4 regions of the Sagittula sp. NFXS13 genome follow, and region 3 is predicted to be linked to each of the others. Evidence: riboswitches for the same ligand, from Rfam matches in the RefSeq annotation. Region 3 holds a riboswitch; each other region holds the start of a gene.
What was found. Region 3 has a riboswitch for cobalamin ahead of J4E08_RS01665 (TonB-dependent receptor plug domain-containing protein). Riboswitches for the same ligand answer to the same signal wherever they lie in the genome.
Positions count from the first base shown of each region.

Region 1 (3,847 bases), on a different contig from region 3:
ATCCGCAGGGCTTTGGCCCATATCGGTCGGTGTGGCGGTCTCTTCCAGACCGTGACTTTCGCGGAAAACGACGTGCATGAGAGTGCGCTACTGAGCGAGTTGTGGAGCAGGGATCAGGGCCGCGCCAATGACCTGCGCGTCGATGTTGTCATGTTCGGCAATCACGACAAGCCTGCCCTGTCGCGGCTCATCCTTTCGCCAGGCGCGATCAAACTGGTGCCGCACGCGACCGCCTACAGCCTGCACCAGAAGGCGCATCGGCTTGCCCGCCACGGAGGCGTATCCCTTCACCCGCAGGATGTTGTGATCCCGCGCAAGTCCTTCGATGGCGTTCACAAGCTGCGCCGGGTCCGCCAGTTCGGGGATGTCCACAACGATCGACTCGAAATCGTCATGCTCGTGGTCGTCATGGTCGTCGTGATGAGACGGGCGCGCAGCAATGTCATCCTCTGCCGCAGCACCAAGACCAAGGATCACGCGCGGGTCCACGGCGCCTTCGGCGACCTCGACCACTGGCAGCGCGCGCGGCGCGTCCTGCGCGATCCGGGCCATTGCCTTTGCCACACCATCAGGCCCGGCAAGGTCGGGCTTGGTCAACAAGATGATGTCCGCGCAGGCGATCTGATCCGCGAAAACTTCCGACAGAGGGGTGTCGTGATCGAGGCTGTCATCTGCCAGGCGCTGCGCGTCGACCGCTGCAACATTCGGAGCAAATCGCCCGGCGGCCACTGCCTCTGCATCGGCGAGCGCGATTACCCCGTCCACAGTGATACGCGACCGGATGTCTGGCCAGTCAAAGGCCTTCAGCAGCGGTTTCGGCAGGGCGAGGCCGGATGTCTCGATGAGAATATGATCGGGACGCGGCTCCAGTGCCATCAGTGCCTCGATCGTGGGGATGAAGTCATCCGCGACGGTGCAGCAAATGCAACCGTTTGCCAGCTCCATGATGTTTTCCGCCGGACAGTCGGGCAGGGCGCAGCCCTTGAGGATCTCGCCATCCACACCCACATCGCCGAATTCGTTGACAACGACAGCCAGCCGGCGCCCGCCGGGGTTTTGCAGCAGGTGGGAAATCAGGGTCGTTTTGCCAGACCCCAGAAATCCCGTGATCACGGTGACAGGCAGCTTTGAAAGTTCGGTCATGTCAGGCGTCCTCGGGCATGGAAACAGGGGGGATACGGGCGATGCAGTTGCGTTTGAAATGTTCCGGGCGTTGCCGCCACGGGATGATGCCTTCAGCGCTTTCGTGATATTGCGCGGCACCGTCGAGGATCATGTCCGGATGCACCTCTGGATCGACGCGGCCAAAAACATAGGTCCAGCGGGCATCACCTCCGCGCAGCGCGATGGTGCAGCCATGGTCACAGTTCTGAAGGCATTCGACAGGCGTGACGGTCAGGCCCTCGGGACAGGGGCGGCTGGCGATCTCGTCAAACAACATCTGTCCGGGGCGTCGCGCGTCGGCAGGTAGGTCCTGTCCGCATCGACATTTGATGCAGACCAGAAGCTCTGCGCGCGGCTGAACTGAGCCAGCTGTGGTCATATCCTCGGTCCCATTTTGTATGGGACGCGGGTCAGATGGCGGAAGGGTCCTGTTGCCAGGGCGCACTCCGTCACCGGAACACCCCGTCCGGTTACACTCGGTTTGCGTTGGCAGGTCTCCCGGCTTGCGGATATCGGGCCTCAGGCCCGGCGGCGGTCCTGCCTTCCCGGCTTTCGCCAGTGGCTTTGGACAACCTTTCCGGTCACGGTCGCGGGGGCGGCTGTGCTTAACCCTCCAGAGTAGAGGGCCGCACATTCCCTTTTCACCTGTTCTCACAGGCACCAACACACGTGCAATTGGTTCGAAACTGATGCGCTTGTCAATCGGGGTGTCGGAGATTTTTTCGTTGATCCTGCAACCTGTCGACGCGATCGGTGGTGTCAGTCAGTCCAATGTTCCTGCATGATGAGGTCGTCCAGATGCAGGCGCTGACGCCATCCGCGTGCGGCCAGTTCAGGCTGATCGAACAGCTTGTCAACATAACCCAGACAGAGATACGCCACCAGCTCGACATGTTCCGGGATACCCAGAATCTGCTTCAGCACCTCGTGGTCAAAGATGCTGACCCAACCCATTCCAATGCCTTCCGCACGGGCGGCGAGCCACATGTTTTGAACGGCGCAAACCGTTGAATATACGTCCATTTCAGGGTTGTTCGTGCGCCCCAGTATCACCTTGCCGCCGCGCGTCCGGTCGCAGGTCACGGCAATGTTCAAAGGGGCCTTGCAGATGCCTTCGAGTTTCAACGCCCGATAGGCGTCGCGACGTTCATCGGGGAACATCTCGGCTGCCTCGTCATTGGCCTCGGCAAAGAGTTTTTGCACCTTTTCGCGTTGCGCCATCTCGCGGATCAGAATGAAATTCCAAGGCTGCATGAAGCCCACCGAGGGTGCCGCATGTGCCGCCTCCAGCACGCGCCGCAAAGCGGCCTCGTCCAACGGATCTGAGCGGAATTCGTTCCGCACATCCCGTCGCGCGTTTATTATGTCGTACAGCGCGGCACGCTCGTCAGGGTTGAATTCACGCGCCGTTTCTGGCGCCGGAGATTTGGGCATATGAGCCTCCGCAAAAGAAAATCGCAATGTGATGGGCTTTGCCATGATGGTCGCCCGAGGCCACGCTTAGGTATCGAACTCCCGCATGCAGTCATATCTGCGGTATGGCCAATCCGAAGGCCGCATGTGCAAATCGAGCGTGTCGTTGCGGTTTTTGTAGTCAGGCGGTGGCACTTTGGGTGGAAAGTGGCGGCGAATTCGTCATGGACTGACAGAAAGCGCGACGCCTGGCGAGGGAATTTGAACAGTCACGCGGTCTTTCCTCGCCGCTGGTGCGCCTGTAAAACGTATCGATAAGCTGCAAAATGCTCTTAAGCTCCCCTCAGACAGCCTGCCTGTGGCACGACGCCGCTCCGGTCGCAGCGGCGGGCCCCCGACCCCAACCGATAGGAATAGTCGCCCGACTCATGGTCGCCTTTTTGGACCATCGGGACGGCGCTTCCGAGCTTTTTCAAGGCCAATCCGCTTCTCACGGCGATCCATATCATAGATCGCGATGGTCACCAGCTCGTCGCTCTGCAAACGTTTGAGCAATTGCGACACCTGCTTCTCGTCGAGCTGCACTATCTCCGTAATCACCGTTTACAGAACGGCGGGCTGGCCTGTGCGGAAAGGTTCTGTTCCTAAAGCCGGCACTGATGGCGAGCACGGAAAAGGCTGGCTATGTCAGATGGAAGGGCGAGAGAACCACGTCGATGCTTGTCTGCCAGTTCCTAAAGATCTGCCAGAATCGATATCAGGGGCTGTCCATCGGGATCACGACTTCTGCACCCGATATACCGAGGCTTTCACCCATTGCTGAAGCCGTCTTTCCTCCGGCCTTGAATACGCATTCTAATCCTAACGATGACAGTATCCTACTAGACCTTCTAGTAGGAGCATTTCATCCGAATAAGCAGTTGGCCGAATTTGGGTCGAGGCTGTTGAAACGGCGCGATCTAAGTATTTCGACACACCGCGCAGCCAGACACCGAAGGCACACTTGAGACCTGCCGATCAGCTTTTGACACCTGTTTGGTTACGTTGATATGTCCGGCGTGCAGCTCGGGCGGGGCCGGTTTTACACGGCGCCCGCACAGGCTGGTGACCGGCTACTTGCGGCAAATGGGCTTGCTGCCGCCGTCAGTCAAACGGAGTTTCTGGCCGGACGCGCAATGATCCAGCAGATCAAGGGTGTCAGAAACCTGCCGCGCGCTTCAGGGCGCACACCTGTCTTGACCAACGTCGAGCCCGGTCTATTCGGCAGCCA
Region 1 covers NZ_JAGEMH010000005.1:177,843-181,689, forward strand. Annotated here, with positions in the region: gene cobN (cobaltochelatase subunit CobN) at 1-78, opposite strand, end outside; gene cobW (cobalamin biosynthesis protein CobW) at 88-1,143, opposite strand; gene J4E08_RS13040 (DUF1636 family protein) at 1,145-1,543, opposite strand; cobalamin riboswitch at 1,636-1,844, opposite strand; gene bluB (5,6-dimethylbenzimidazole synthase) at 1,924-2,598, opposite strand; gene J4E08_RS13050 (hypothetical protein) at 3,004-3,162, opposite strand; gene metK (methionine adenosyltransferase) at 3,834-3,847, opposite strand, start outside.
Region 1: linked by a shared signal. The riboswitch ahead of J4E08_RS13040 (DUF1636 family protein) and the one ahead of J4E08_RS01665 (TonB-dependent receptor plug domain-containing protein) in region 3 are both predicted to bind cobalamin.

Region 2 (3,847 bases), on a different contig from region 3:
AACGGCGCCCGGTGGTGACATGCACTGCGCCGTTGACGGTGTTTAGCGGGATCGCATGCGCTGCCGTCAACGCCTGTATCGCAGTGATGCCGGGGATCACGCGCACCTTGGGTTCGGGTGTCAGCCGCGCGGCAATACGCAACGTGCTGTCATACAGAGACGGGTCCCCCCAGACCAAAAGCGCCACGGGGCCATCGACCTGGGCCGTATCCAGCGCAGCCGCCCAGCGGTTTGCGATCTCGTCATGCCAGAGCGCGACACGCTCCTGATAAGGCAAAGCGGGATCGCGTTCGGGATAGTCGAAATGCACCACTTTGGCCCGGGTTTCGCTGGCCGCGATGATTTGATGACGCACCTCTGCCAGATCGTCCTTGCCAGCACCCTTGCGGGGCACAAGGATGAGGGCGGCATCCCGCAAGGCGGCCACCCCCTCCAGCGTGATATGCGACAGGCTGCCGGTGCCGATGCCGATCAGCCAGATGTCTTTGGGTGCGCGTATCATGGTCGTCTTTCGATCACAAAAACTCCGGACCGCCGATTGTGCGGCCCGGAGGGGAATGTTGGGGTCAGGCCGCGTTAAACAACCGATCCGTGAAAATGCCGGACGTGTTCTTATTGCGCAGTGCTTTTGCCACGGCCAATACGGCAAGGTCGGCCACCGGCTCGACGATGACGACAAGCATATAGGCTGCGCCGAAGCTGAGCACTGAGCTCAGGTTTTCGGCACCGATGCCTTGGCCGTAGATTGCCCAGAACGCGACCCAGGCCACGACACCCCCCTGATAAAGGGCGGAGAGTTTGAGCACTTCGCCGTACCCGAGGTCGACGTAAGCCGTCTGTCGTGGAATGATCCGACGCGCCAATTCGGTGATCGCAAAGAGCGGCACCAGCAGGGTCGTGACATTGACGAAATACATCGGCATGTCGGTCGGGGCAAAGAACATCCCCTGTACCAGCAGGCCGAGCGCGAGGCCAAGCGCCGCCGGGGCCGCGCCGAGAAGCAGCAACAGCGTGGTCCCGAGGATGAAATGCACCTCTGACACGCCGACCGCGAAATGCGGCATGATTTCAAAAAAGACGAAGGTTCCAACAGCCGCCAAAACGGTGCGGGTGGCCAGTGAAACAACGTTGCTTGAGCGCAGTTCATCGCGCACCAGTTTGGCCGTGTAACCTGCCGCGCCTGCCGCTGTTGCGTAGGCAAATGCCATTTTGGCGCCGTCCACGACGCCGGGTTCAATATGCATGGTCTAGTCCCTCATATATGGTGCTGCCCCTCCGGCAGCGGGGATACCCGCCGGACTGGCGGGGGGTGATGAGTACGGCAGGTCTCCTGACTTGCGGGTCGCGGCGTTCGGGGCCTTCCCAGCCAATGGGCCAGTGGCAGTCCTTCACGCTCACCGCTTACAGTTGCGGGGGCAGTCCAGGTGTTTCACCCGGTTCCCTATTCGTCACGGGTCGTGACACCGTACGTGGCGGTCGGTATGTCGGTCTCCTTTCGTGGTTCTCGTTTCATGTCTCTGCCAGTGGTCCGTAAAGGATCAGGGCGGGTTTGTCGGAAAGCCAATTTTCGAGCGCCTCTGACAGGGACGTGACAGTGTGGCGTTGGATGGTCTGCTCGGGCGTGCTGATCGCCTCTGCGAGGATCGCAGGTGTATCGCCCGGCAGCCCAGCGTCGCTGAGCATGGCGAGCAGTTTCGGGAAAGTCCGTTTGGCCATGAACAAGACGGTCGAGGCCGTCGGGTCCGCCAGCGCGCTCAGGTTCATGTCTTCCGGCAGTTGGCCGGACACATCGTGGCCCGTGACAAACTGCACGCGACGTGCCGTCAGCCGCCGGGTCAGCGGGATGCCAGCTGCGGCGGCGGCGGCACAGGCCGATGGCACACCGGGAATGATCTCGTAACCGATGCCGGCGGCCTTCAGCGCGGTGATTTCCTCTTCGAGCCGACCAAAGATGCCACTGTCCCCGGATTTCAACCGCACCACCCGTTGATCCAGCTGTGCATATTCCACCAGTAGGCGGCTGACATGGTCCTGACGGGGCGAGGGGCGTCCTGCCCGTTTGCCGACGCCCACCAGATCGGCCCCCGCCCGCGCATGGCTGAGGATCGGACCCGAGGACAGGTCGTCGAACAAGACCGCATCCGCCCGCCCGAGACGGTTCACTGCCTTGAGCGTCAAAAGCTCCGGATCGCCGGGGCCTGAACTGACGAAACTGACGAAGCCGGTCATGCCGGTTCCTCCTGCGCGACGAGGTGAAAAAAGGTGCCGGATACATGGCCGCGCCATGACCCGGTTTCCGGGACAAGCGTCCCGTCCGCGTCGCGGACCTCGGCCAGCGCGGCGTCAGGTTGCTCGATGATGCTGGAATAGTGGAACTCATGCCCACGCAACGCGGCGCCGGCGGCAAAACCGGGCAGGGAGGCTTGCAGGACCGCGCGGCGATACCCCAGATGAAATTTGCGTTTCTCGTAGCTGGTGACGAGACCCAGAAGCCCGGCCATACGGTGCCGGGTGCCGGAGGCGTCGATCAGTGCTTCTCCTAACGCCATGTAGCCACCGCATTCGCCATGAACGGGGCGCGTTTCGGCAAATCGGCGCAGCCCGTCGCGAAAGGTCTCGGCAGCGGCAAGTGTTCCGGCGTGCAGCTCCGGGTAGCCACCGGGCAGCCATGCAAGATCGGCCGTCCTGTCCGGCGCTTCGTCGTTCAGCGGAGAGAACGGAAGGACCTCCGCCCCGGCGTCCCGCCAGCCTTCGAGGATATGCGGATAGGTGAAGGAAAACGCGGCGTCCTGGGCCAGCGCGATGCGTTGGGCCGGTGGGCGATGGGGCATTTTCTCGCGATACGGCAGATCATGCCCTTCCGCGGCATCGCGGATCAGATCGAGGTCGAGGTGTTCCCGTACAAAGGCGGCGTAGTCTGCGATTGCCGCGTCAAGATCGGGATGCTCGACGGCTTGTATCAATCCCAGATGCCGCTCGGGCAGCAACAGATCCCCCCGCCGGGGCAGAACGCCAAGCACCGGGAGGCCTGCGCGCTCCATCCCCAGGCGCGCCAGCCTTTCGTGGCGCGGCGAGGCCACGCGGTTCAGGATCACCCCGGCATAGGGCAGATCGGGCAGGTAGCTGCGAAACCCGAGCGCGGTGGCGGCTGCCGATTGCGCCTGCCCGCTCACATCCAGCACCAGAACGACAGGCCAGCCCATGGCCTGAGCGGTTTCCGCACTGCTTCCGAAGCCTTGTTGACCACGCGTGGCGACACCGTCGAACAACCCCATCGACCCTTCGGCGATGCAGATGTCGGCGTCCCGCCCACGCGCCGCGATGGATTGCCAAAGGTCTGCCCCCATCGCCCAACCATCGAGGTTGAAGCTCGCGCGACCACAGGCCGCCTTGTGAAACGCCGGGTCGATATAATCCGGCCCGGACTTGAACGGTTGGACGCGGAGGCCATCATCGCTCAGCGCGCGCAACAGCCCCAACATCACTGTCGTCTTGCCTGTGCCCGAAGACGGCGCAGAGATCAGCAGCCCCTTCATGCGTTGGCCTCGGTCTCTTCGGTCCAGCTGGCCCAAGGGCTGTCGCTGCTTTGCGGGCGATAGCGCCGATCATAGTCCACGGCATATAGGCAGCTTTCGTCGAACCCCTCGCCAGCGAGAGCAGGGCCCACAAGGATCAACGCGGTGCGCTGGATGTCCCCGGTCACTTGCGCTGCTATCGTAGACAACTGGCCGCGCAGGATGACCTGATCCGGCCAACTGGCGCGATAGACCACGGCAACGGGGCAATCGGGCCCGTAGGCAGGGCTTAGCTCCGTTACCACGCGGTCGAGGTTCTGGATCGACAGATG
Region 2 covers NZ_JAGEMH010000005.1:164,773-168,619, forward strand. Annotated here, with positions in the region: gene cobF (precorrin-6A synthase (deacetylating)) at 1-502, opposite strand, end outside; gene J4E08_RS12975 (energy-coupling factor ABC transporter permease) at 567-1,244, opposite strand; cobalamin riboswitch at 1,304-1,483, opposite strand; gene cobA (uroporphyrinogen-III C-methyltransferase) at 1,510-2,229, opposite strand; gene J4E08_RS12985 (cobyrinic acid a,c-diamide synthase CobB) at 2,226-3,536, opposite strand; gene cobM (precorrin-4 C(11)-methyltransferase) at 3,533-3,847, opposite strand, start outside.
Region 2: linked by a shared signal. The riboswitch ahead of J4E08_RS12975 (energy-coupling factor ABC transporter permease) and the one ahead of J4E08_RS01665 (TonB-dependent receptor plug domain-containing protein) in region 3 are both predicted to bind cobalamin.

Region 3 (3,847 bases):
TCGGCCAGGCGCTGCACCTCGGCACTGCCACGCAGGCGCGGGGACAGATCTGCTTCCACACCCAGAACCAGATCATAGCGCGGCACACGCTGTGCCGCGACGCCATCTGTTTCGGCGTTGGTATAGGTGTAGGCCCCGGCAAAGGTCACAGCATCATTGAGCGCATAGGCCCCCGACAGTTCCAGCCCCTCGGATACGGTGGTGCCGGAAACCTGATTGTAGGTCGAGGTCCCGAAGTCATAGTCAATGCGGTCGTCGATCTCGGTGTAGAACAGGGTCGCCTTCACAAAGGTGTCCTGACCGTAGCGCTTTTCGATGCCGATCTCGGCGGTGCGGCTGTTCTCGGGGTCGAGATCGGGGTTGCCGTAAGAGCTGTAGCGCTCGAACAGGGAGGGCGCGCGATAGCCTGTGCCCGCGACGGCGCGCAGGATCAGGTCGGGGGCAATGCCGTAGGTCATGGCCAGACGTCCGGTGGTCTGCCCGCCAAAGTCGGAATTGTCATCGTGACGCAAGGCGAACGACAGCGTTGCCGCATCGTTCATCTGCCAGCGCACTTCGCCGAACGCCGCGCTGTTCACCTCGTCTTCCTCATCGAAGCCTGACGTCTCCGCAGTTTCCACGGTGCCGGTCAGGCCAAAGTCCGCGGTGATCGCGCCACCGGCGTCGTAGCCCAGCTTGAACTCCGCCTCATCGCGCATACCGTCGAAAAAGGTGGTGAAGCCGGTCGGGTCATCGCGCTCGATGGAATAGCGGCTGAAGGCCAGCAGCGCCGTCAGCGGGCCGCCGTTGTTGCCTTCGGCGAACACGCGCGCGCCGCGCTCGATGGTGAAATTCTGTCCATCGGGGTTGGTGTTGCTGCGGTCGATGTCCAGCTCGCTGTCGCGCCAGAAGGCGGTGAAGCCCACTTCGACGGCCTCTGTCACGTCGTAGCGGGCCGAGGCCACGACCTCATCCTGCCAGAACCCATCGTCCTCATCGTTGCCCGGACGGGTGGAGAACCCCTCCGTCGCGGTGCGGCCAAAGGTCAGGCCGATCTCGCCACGTGCGGATTTATACCCGGTGGAAGCAGACCCGATGAAGGTCTCGTAGCTGCCGGCCTCAAGCGCGACCTCGGCGGAGGCACCGTCACGCGTGGGCTTCCAGCTTTCAAGGTTGATCACGCCGCCAATCGCTTCGGAGCCATAAAGCGCCGATTGCGCGCCCTTGAGCACCTCGACCCGCGACACGGCCGTGCCGGACAGGCGCCCAAAGTTGAAGGACGTCTGCGCACTGGACGGGTCGGACATGTCGATGCCGTCAAAGCGCACGGCGGTATAACGCACGTCCAGCCCCCGCACGCGCAGGTTGGTCGTGGTGCCAAGCCCGCCGTTGGACGAATAGGACAGGCCGGGCTGGCGCGACAGGGTCTGCAAAAGCGGGGTGTCAGCAGCCACGGACAGCGCGTCTTCTTCGATGATCTCCACCGTGGAGGCGGTCTGTTCTGCCGGAACCGGCGACAGGCTGCCCGACAGAACCAGCGTGCCAAGGTCATAGGCTTGCGCGTGTGCGGTCGAGGCCAGCGCACAAAGCGCGGTGGTGCAAAGGATGCGTGCGTGGGTCATACACGGACACTCCGTCTTGGTGATCCGGTCAGGGACCACGGGTCAGATCTGGTGCCCGACAGACAGATCCGACGGGCCCGACGAAACGTCACCTCAACGGAATGGGACCGTAGCTCCTGACGCGCCCCGCGTCTGGCTGGGTGATCTCTTCGGCAGGTCTCCTGACTTGTGGGTCGCAGCTTGGCCGGTCCTTCCCGCGCAGGCAACGCCTGACGCAGTGGTTTCATCCGGCTTCACTCGCCACTTACAGTTGCGGGGGCAGTCACGGCATTGGGCCAGATCGCCCGCACCGCATTCCCTATTATCCGGAAAGTGTCCGGACCGAAGCAGCGCCTGACTAGCCGGGCCGCGCACACGGGGAAAGCTGTCGCTTGGTCGTAGAGCGCGCGGACGCAAGGAGTGCGGCGCGAATGCAACACCGCGCGGCCGATATTTGGTGCACGTGATCTGCGCAGGACGATACGGCGGTCGCCCTCAGTCCGTGTCGTCGCTTTGCCGGGCCATCGTGGCGTGCCGGGCCAGAAACCGCGCGGCGTCCAGGGGAACCGGGCGCGCCGGGGGCGTCATCAGGAGCCGGGCAAAAAGCGCGCGCATGGGCTCCTGCGCCAAAAGCGCCTCGAACCGCGCCTTGCGCCATGCGACGGCCTGCGTGTGCAACAGGTCTAGCACCGGATCAGCGGCAAACCCTGCTCGATGCTCCGCCACCCCCGGCAGATCAAGCACGGAACGGTCTTCGGCGACACACCAGTTCCTCTCCACCCAGTAATCCATTCCAAGCGATTGATCCGCATGCACCGCGCGGCCCCGGTCGGCCTTGAGCACGTAGCTTTCCATCGCGCCGAGCGGGTAGTGGTTCAGTTGCGCCATGGCGTACATGGGTCGCCCATAGTTGGAAAAGATCCGGCGGGTGCGGAACTGTGCATCCAGCGCGTTGCCGCATCCATCCACCCACCGCCCCTGATCTACCCGGTCGGGATCGGGGTTGCGCGGCCGATGCACGCCGAGCTTTCGGTAGGTGCCATCGTTGCGGTAGAGCGTCTTGAACATCGCCGCGCGCCACGGCCAATGCATGATCTCGGGCGCGGCGCGGGTGAATTGTTCAGGGATCGGAGTGTCCTCGAACCGCACCACGCCCGCATTGCCGAACAGCCGCCACGTGAGCGTAATGGCGTCCGCGTCGGGCAGGGCAGCGATCAGGCCGGGCAGGGTACGGTCGCCCACGTGGACGTTCACGAATTCGTCGATGTCCAGCGACAACAACCAGTCAGCCTCCCGCACCGCGCTGCATGTGTCTGCCAGTTTCAGCCCGGTGAACTGGATGCCGCCCTTGTCATAGGGGCCATCGTTGCGGATGTGGGTCACATGCCCCAGCTCGGCCAGCCGATCCAGCATCGCATCTGTGCCATCGTCACAGGCGTTGGACAGGGCCACCACATGTGTCACGCCACAGGCCAGATGATGCGCCATCCAATCCAGCAAGAAGGCCGCTTCGTTGCGGACGAAAAGCACGGCTGTGATGTTCATGTATCGCAATCCTGTGGCGTGTTTCGGGCCTGAACCTGACAGACCCTGCGCGGCGTCACCAGCCCTTGCGGAAGGTCACGACCTTCTGTTCCGAGGCTTTCGGGAAATAGCTCAGGCCGGCCTTGTGCATGGCGTCAAACACCGCTTGCACGCCGCTTTGACCGATCCATTGCGGGTGCAGCTCGATCACCGCCACACGCAGGCCGGTCCAATCCCCGGCGGGCAGCACATCGGCCTCCGCGCCTTCGATGTCGCACACCAGAACATCCGGTTTCACCTCATCCAGAACCGGGCCAATGGCGTGCTGATCGATCTGGGCGGTCCCGGTGATCAGATCCGTGTCAATGGTGCCGTCCATCGAGGACGCAAGGAAATTTTGGCGAATGTAAAACGGCACGGGGTCGCCGCCCTCCGGCGTCAGCAGCGCGTTGCGGACCTCCGCGACCTGCACCCCGTTGGCGGCATGAACCGAGCGGATGTAGTCGATCAAAGACGGGTTCGCCTCGTAGGACACGACCCGCTTGACCTTCTTCTTCACCGACAAAAGCGTCGACATGTAGCCCATCCCCGCCCCCAGTTCGAGCACGGTATCCCCTTCGCGCACCACGCGCATCACGGCGTCGCACTCCTTGCGCTCGTAAGTGCCCTGCTTCAGCGCAGCCCGCACGCGACCGGTGGTCAGCTCCGGATGCTTCGGTATCTTCAACCCGCGGGAGCGGATG
Region 3 covers NZ_JAGEMH010000001.1:343,061-346,907, forward strand. Annotated here, with positions in the region: gene J4E08_RS01665 (TonB-dependent receptor plug domain-containing protein) at 1-1,601, opposite strand, end outside; cobalamin riboswitch at 1,736-1,942, opposite strand; gene J4E08_RS01670 (glycosyltransferase family 2 protein) at 2,076-3,125, opposite strand; gene J4E08_RS01675 (FkbM family methyltransferase) at 3,181-3,847, opposite strand, start outside.

Region 4 (3,847 bases), on a different contig from region 3:
ACAAGCCTGCGCCACACCGAAATGTTCACCCTGTCCGGTGCTGATCCAGAGGGTCTCTTTCCGGCTGTGCTCGGCCACGACGCCGTGGGCATCGTCGAGGAGCTGGGGCGCGGCGTAACCTCGCTGAAGCCCGGCGATCACGTGATCCCGCTCTCCACGCCTGAAGACCCGAACTGCCCCTATATCAAGTCCGGCAAGACCAACCTCTGCCAGACCATCCGCAAGACCCAAGGCCAGGGCCTTATGCCCGACGGCACCTCGCGGTTCAGCTACAAGGACCAGATGGTCCATCACTACATGGGGACCTCGACCTTCAGCGAATACACCGTGCTGCCCGAGATCGCGCTGGCGAAGATCTCCAAGGAAGCACCGCTGGCGAAGGCCTCCGTCATGGGCTGCGCCATCGCGACGGGCATGGCCGCCGTGCGCAACACTGCCAAGGTGGAACCGGGTGCGACGGTCGCGGTCTTCGGCCTCGGAGCGGTGGGCATGGCGGTGATCCAGGCGGCAAAGATGCAAGGCGCGGCCCGCATCATCGGCATCGACACGAACCCCAACAAGTTCACGCTGGCGCAGTCACTTGACGCACGTGAGTGCATCAACCCAAAGGATTTCGCGCAATCCATTCAGGATGTCATCGTCGAGATGACAGACGGCGGCGTCGATTATTCCTTTGAATGCATCGGCAACGTCAACGTCATGCGCGCGGCGCTGGAATGCTGTCACAAAGGCTGGAGCGAATGCACCGTGATCGGCGTGGCCGGCGCAGGCGAAGAGATCGCGACGCGGCCCTTTCAGCTTGTGACGGGCCGTGTCTGGCGCGGGTCGGCCTTTGGTGGCCTGCTCTGGCGCAGCCAGCTGCCGGACATGGTGGACGAATGACTCCGGGGCGACTTCGACGTCGATCCCTACATCACCCACAACATGACGCATGAGCAGATCAACACCGCGTTCGATCTGCTGCACGCTGGGCAGTCGAACCGCTCGGTCACCCACTTCCAGACGTCCGAGACGATGCTGGTCAATGATCTGCCCGGGGTGATCGTCCCGGCCTGATCGGAGAGGCGCCCGGTTGGCCTGTCTTCACAATGGACAGGCCGCTTCAGCAGCAGCTACAGGAGACACCGTGCGTGAAATCGAAATCCGCGTCGGTCAGCGGTTCCGTGCCAGAGAAGGCCTCCGGTCGCACACGCAGCGTGTCGGACAGCTTCGTCAGCATGTCCGCGCTCGGCGCGTCCTTCATCGGCAAGGCTCCTTCGAGCCGTGCAAGCTGGCGTTCCGACAGGCCCGACAGCTTTGCCAGCTTCGGGCGACCAAGGCCACGCAGCTTGCGGATATCGGTCAGTCGTTCGGGGGAAATGGCAGTCATGTCTGCTCCGCGGTCCGTGAAAACGAGACGACGGGATACCGTAGGTTGCCACTGAAAATCAATCTTGGATCGCATAGCCTTTCGTCCTTGCAATCCACCGCGCGCATGCCTCATCTAGGGGCAGATGGTTCCCGAACGTCCGCGCTCTGCGCTGGCGGCAGGGATGAAAAGGGAACGTGGTGCGGTGCCTGTCAAGGTGCCAAGTCCGCGACTGCCCCCGCAACTGTAAGCGGTGAGCGACCCCGAAAGGCCACTGGACGTCCGCGTCCGGGAAGGTTCGGGAGAGCGTTGACCCGCAAGTCAGGAGACCTGCCATCACCGCCCGTGATCCCACGGGTGGAATTCCAACCCATCAGGCGGGGTGCCTGGTCAGGAGATCATGATGACACAGCGGCTTTTCCCGCAACGACATGGTTTTGCACGCGCCCCCCGTATTCCGGGCGGAGGGCCCCATGGCATCCAGCACAACATTTTCGACACGCCACAGGATCACGGTCTGCACCTCTTGCAAGCACAAGGGCAACCATTGTCGCCCCGGCTATGAGCTGATCGACAAACTGCGCCGCGCCATCGCGGAGGCAGACGACGCGGTCCCCGAAGACTTCGAGATTTCCGGCGTGGCCTGCATGGCCGGATGCGACCGCCCCTGCACCGTGGCCTATCACGGCACGCGCAAGGCGACCTATCTTTTCGGCGACATCGATCCGGCCACGGACATCGCAGACCTCGTCGCCTTCGCGCGCCAGTACGCATATCTGCAGGACGGCTGGTGCTCCTCGGTGGATCGCCCCGGCAAGCTGCGGCGCACGACACTCGCAAGGGTGCCCGCGGCGATGATGGTGATTGAGGAGAGCGAGGCGCAGGTCTCATGAGCGCCGCTTCCCTGACGGTGGATGGCGTGTCCTGGGCCACGCGCACCGGCAAGACCCTCGTGCATCCCCTGAGTTTCGCGCTTGAGCCGGGCCGCGTGCTGGGCATCGTTGGCCCGAATGGTGCAGGCAAGACGACGCTGTTGCGGCTGCTTTATCGCTATCATCGCCCGGCAAGCGGGCGCGTTGCGGTGAATGGTGACGACATCTGGCAGCTGTCTGCCCGTGTCGCGGCACAGCGCATCGCCGCCGTTCTGCAGGAGCAGCCCAGTGACTTTGCCCTGACCGTGGGCCAGATCGTGGCGCTGGGGCGCACGCCGCATCGCCGGGGCTTCGGTGGCAGCACTGGCGCGCGGGATCAGCAGATCATCACGCAGGTCCTCGACCGGTTGGACCTGCATGGGCTGGCGGACCGGCATTTGGGCGCGCTGTCCGGCGGCGAACGCCAGCGCGTCATGGTCGCCCGCGCGCTCGCTCAGGAGCCGCACCTGCTGATCCTCGACGAGCCGACCAACCATCTCGACATCCGCCACCAGCTCGAAGTGCTGCAACTCATCCGCGACCTGCCGCTGACCATCGTCACCTCGCTGCATGACCTCAACCTCGCAGCGGGGATCTGCGACACGATACTGATGCTCGACGCGGGCCGCATGGTGGGCTTTGGCGCGCCCGATACCGTCCTGTCAGAGGGCGCAGTATCGCGCGTGTTCCGGGTCGACGCCCGGCGCGAACGGCTCGCGCCCTCGAACACCGATCACCTTTCCTTTCATCTTCAGACCCAAGGGTACACCTCATGAAGACGCTTCTCCTCACCTCTGCCCTGGCGCTCACCGCCAGCCTTGCTGCCGCTGGCACCACCGTCGAAAGCTGCAACCGCGAGGTCACCTTCGAGGCCCCGCCGCAGCGCGCCATCTCCAACGATGTGAACCTGACCGAGATGATGCTGGTGCTTGGCCTCGCGGACAAGATGGTCGGATACACCGGCATTTCAGGGTGGAAGACACTGGACGCGGACATGCGCGAAGGCGTCGAAGAACTGCCAGAGCTTTCCGCCAAATATCCGACCAAGGAGGTACTGCTGGGCGCCGACGCAGATTTCTTCTTTGCCGGGTGGAACTACGGCATGAAAGTTGGCGGCGAGGTCACCCCCGAGACGCTGGCGCCCTTTGGCATCAAGGTCTACGAGCTGACCGAAAGCTGCACCCACATCATGGCCAAGGACAAGGCCAGCATCGAAGACATGTACAACGACCTGCTGAACCTCGGACGCATCTTTGCCGTCGAGGACAAGGCAAACGACCTCGTTGCGGGCTACCGCGCAGACCTGGCGCGTTTTGCCGACGGTCTGGAAACCGGGGAGCCGCTGCGCGTCTTTGTCTACGACAGCGGCGAAGACACGCCCTTTACCGCCGGGCGCTATGCCATGCCCACGGCCCTGATCGAGGCCGCGGGCGGGACCAACATCATGGACGATTTCGAGAAAAGCTGGGCCACCGTCACTTGGGAAGAGGTGGTTGAGCGCAATCCGGAGGTCGTGGTGATCGTCAACTACGGCGAGGTCACCGCCGAGCAAAAGCGCGACTTCATGATGTCCAATCCGGCCTTCGCC
Region 4 covers NZ_JAGEMH010000005.1:148,436-152,282, reverse strand. Annotated here, with positions in the region: partial or broken gene J4E08_RS12885 (S-(hydroxymethyl)glutathione dehydrogenase/class III alcohol dehydrogenase) at 1-1,056, shown strand, start outside; gene J4E08_RS12880 (helix-turn-helix domain-containing protein) at 1,103-1,369, opposite strand; cobalamin riboswitch at 1,480-1,700, shown strand; gene J4E08_RS12875 (DUF1636 family protein) at 1,822-2,241, shown strand; gene J4E08_RS12870 (ABC transporter ATP-binding protein) at 2,238-3,035, shown strand; gene J4E08_RS12865 (ABC transporter substrate-binding protein) at 3,032-3,847, shown strand, end outside.
Region 4: linked by a shared signal. The riboswitch ahead of J4E08_RS12875 (DUF1636 family protein) and the one ahead of J4E08_RS01665 (TonB-dependent receptor plug domain-containing protein) in region 3 are both predicted to bind cobalamin.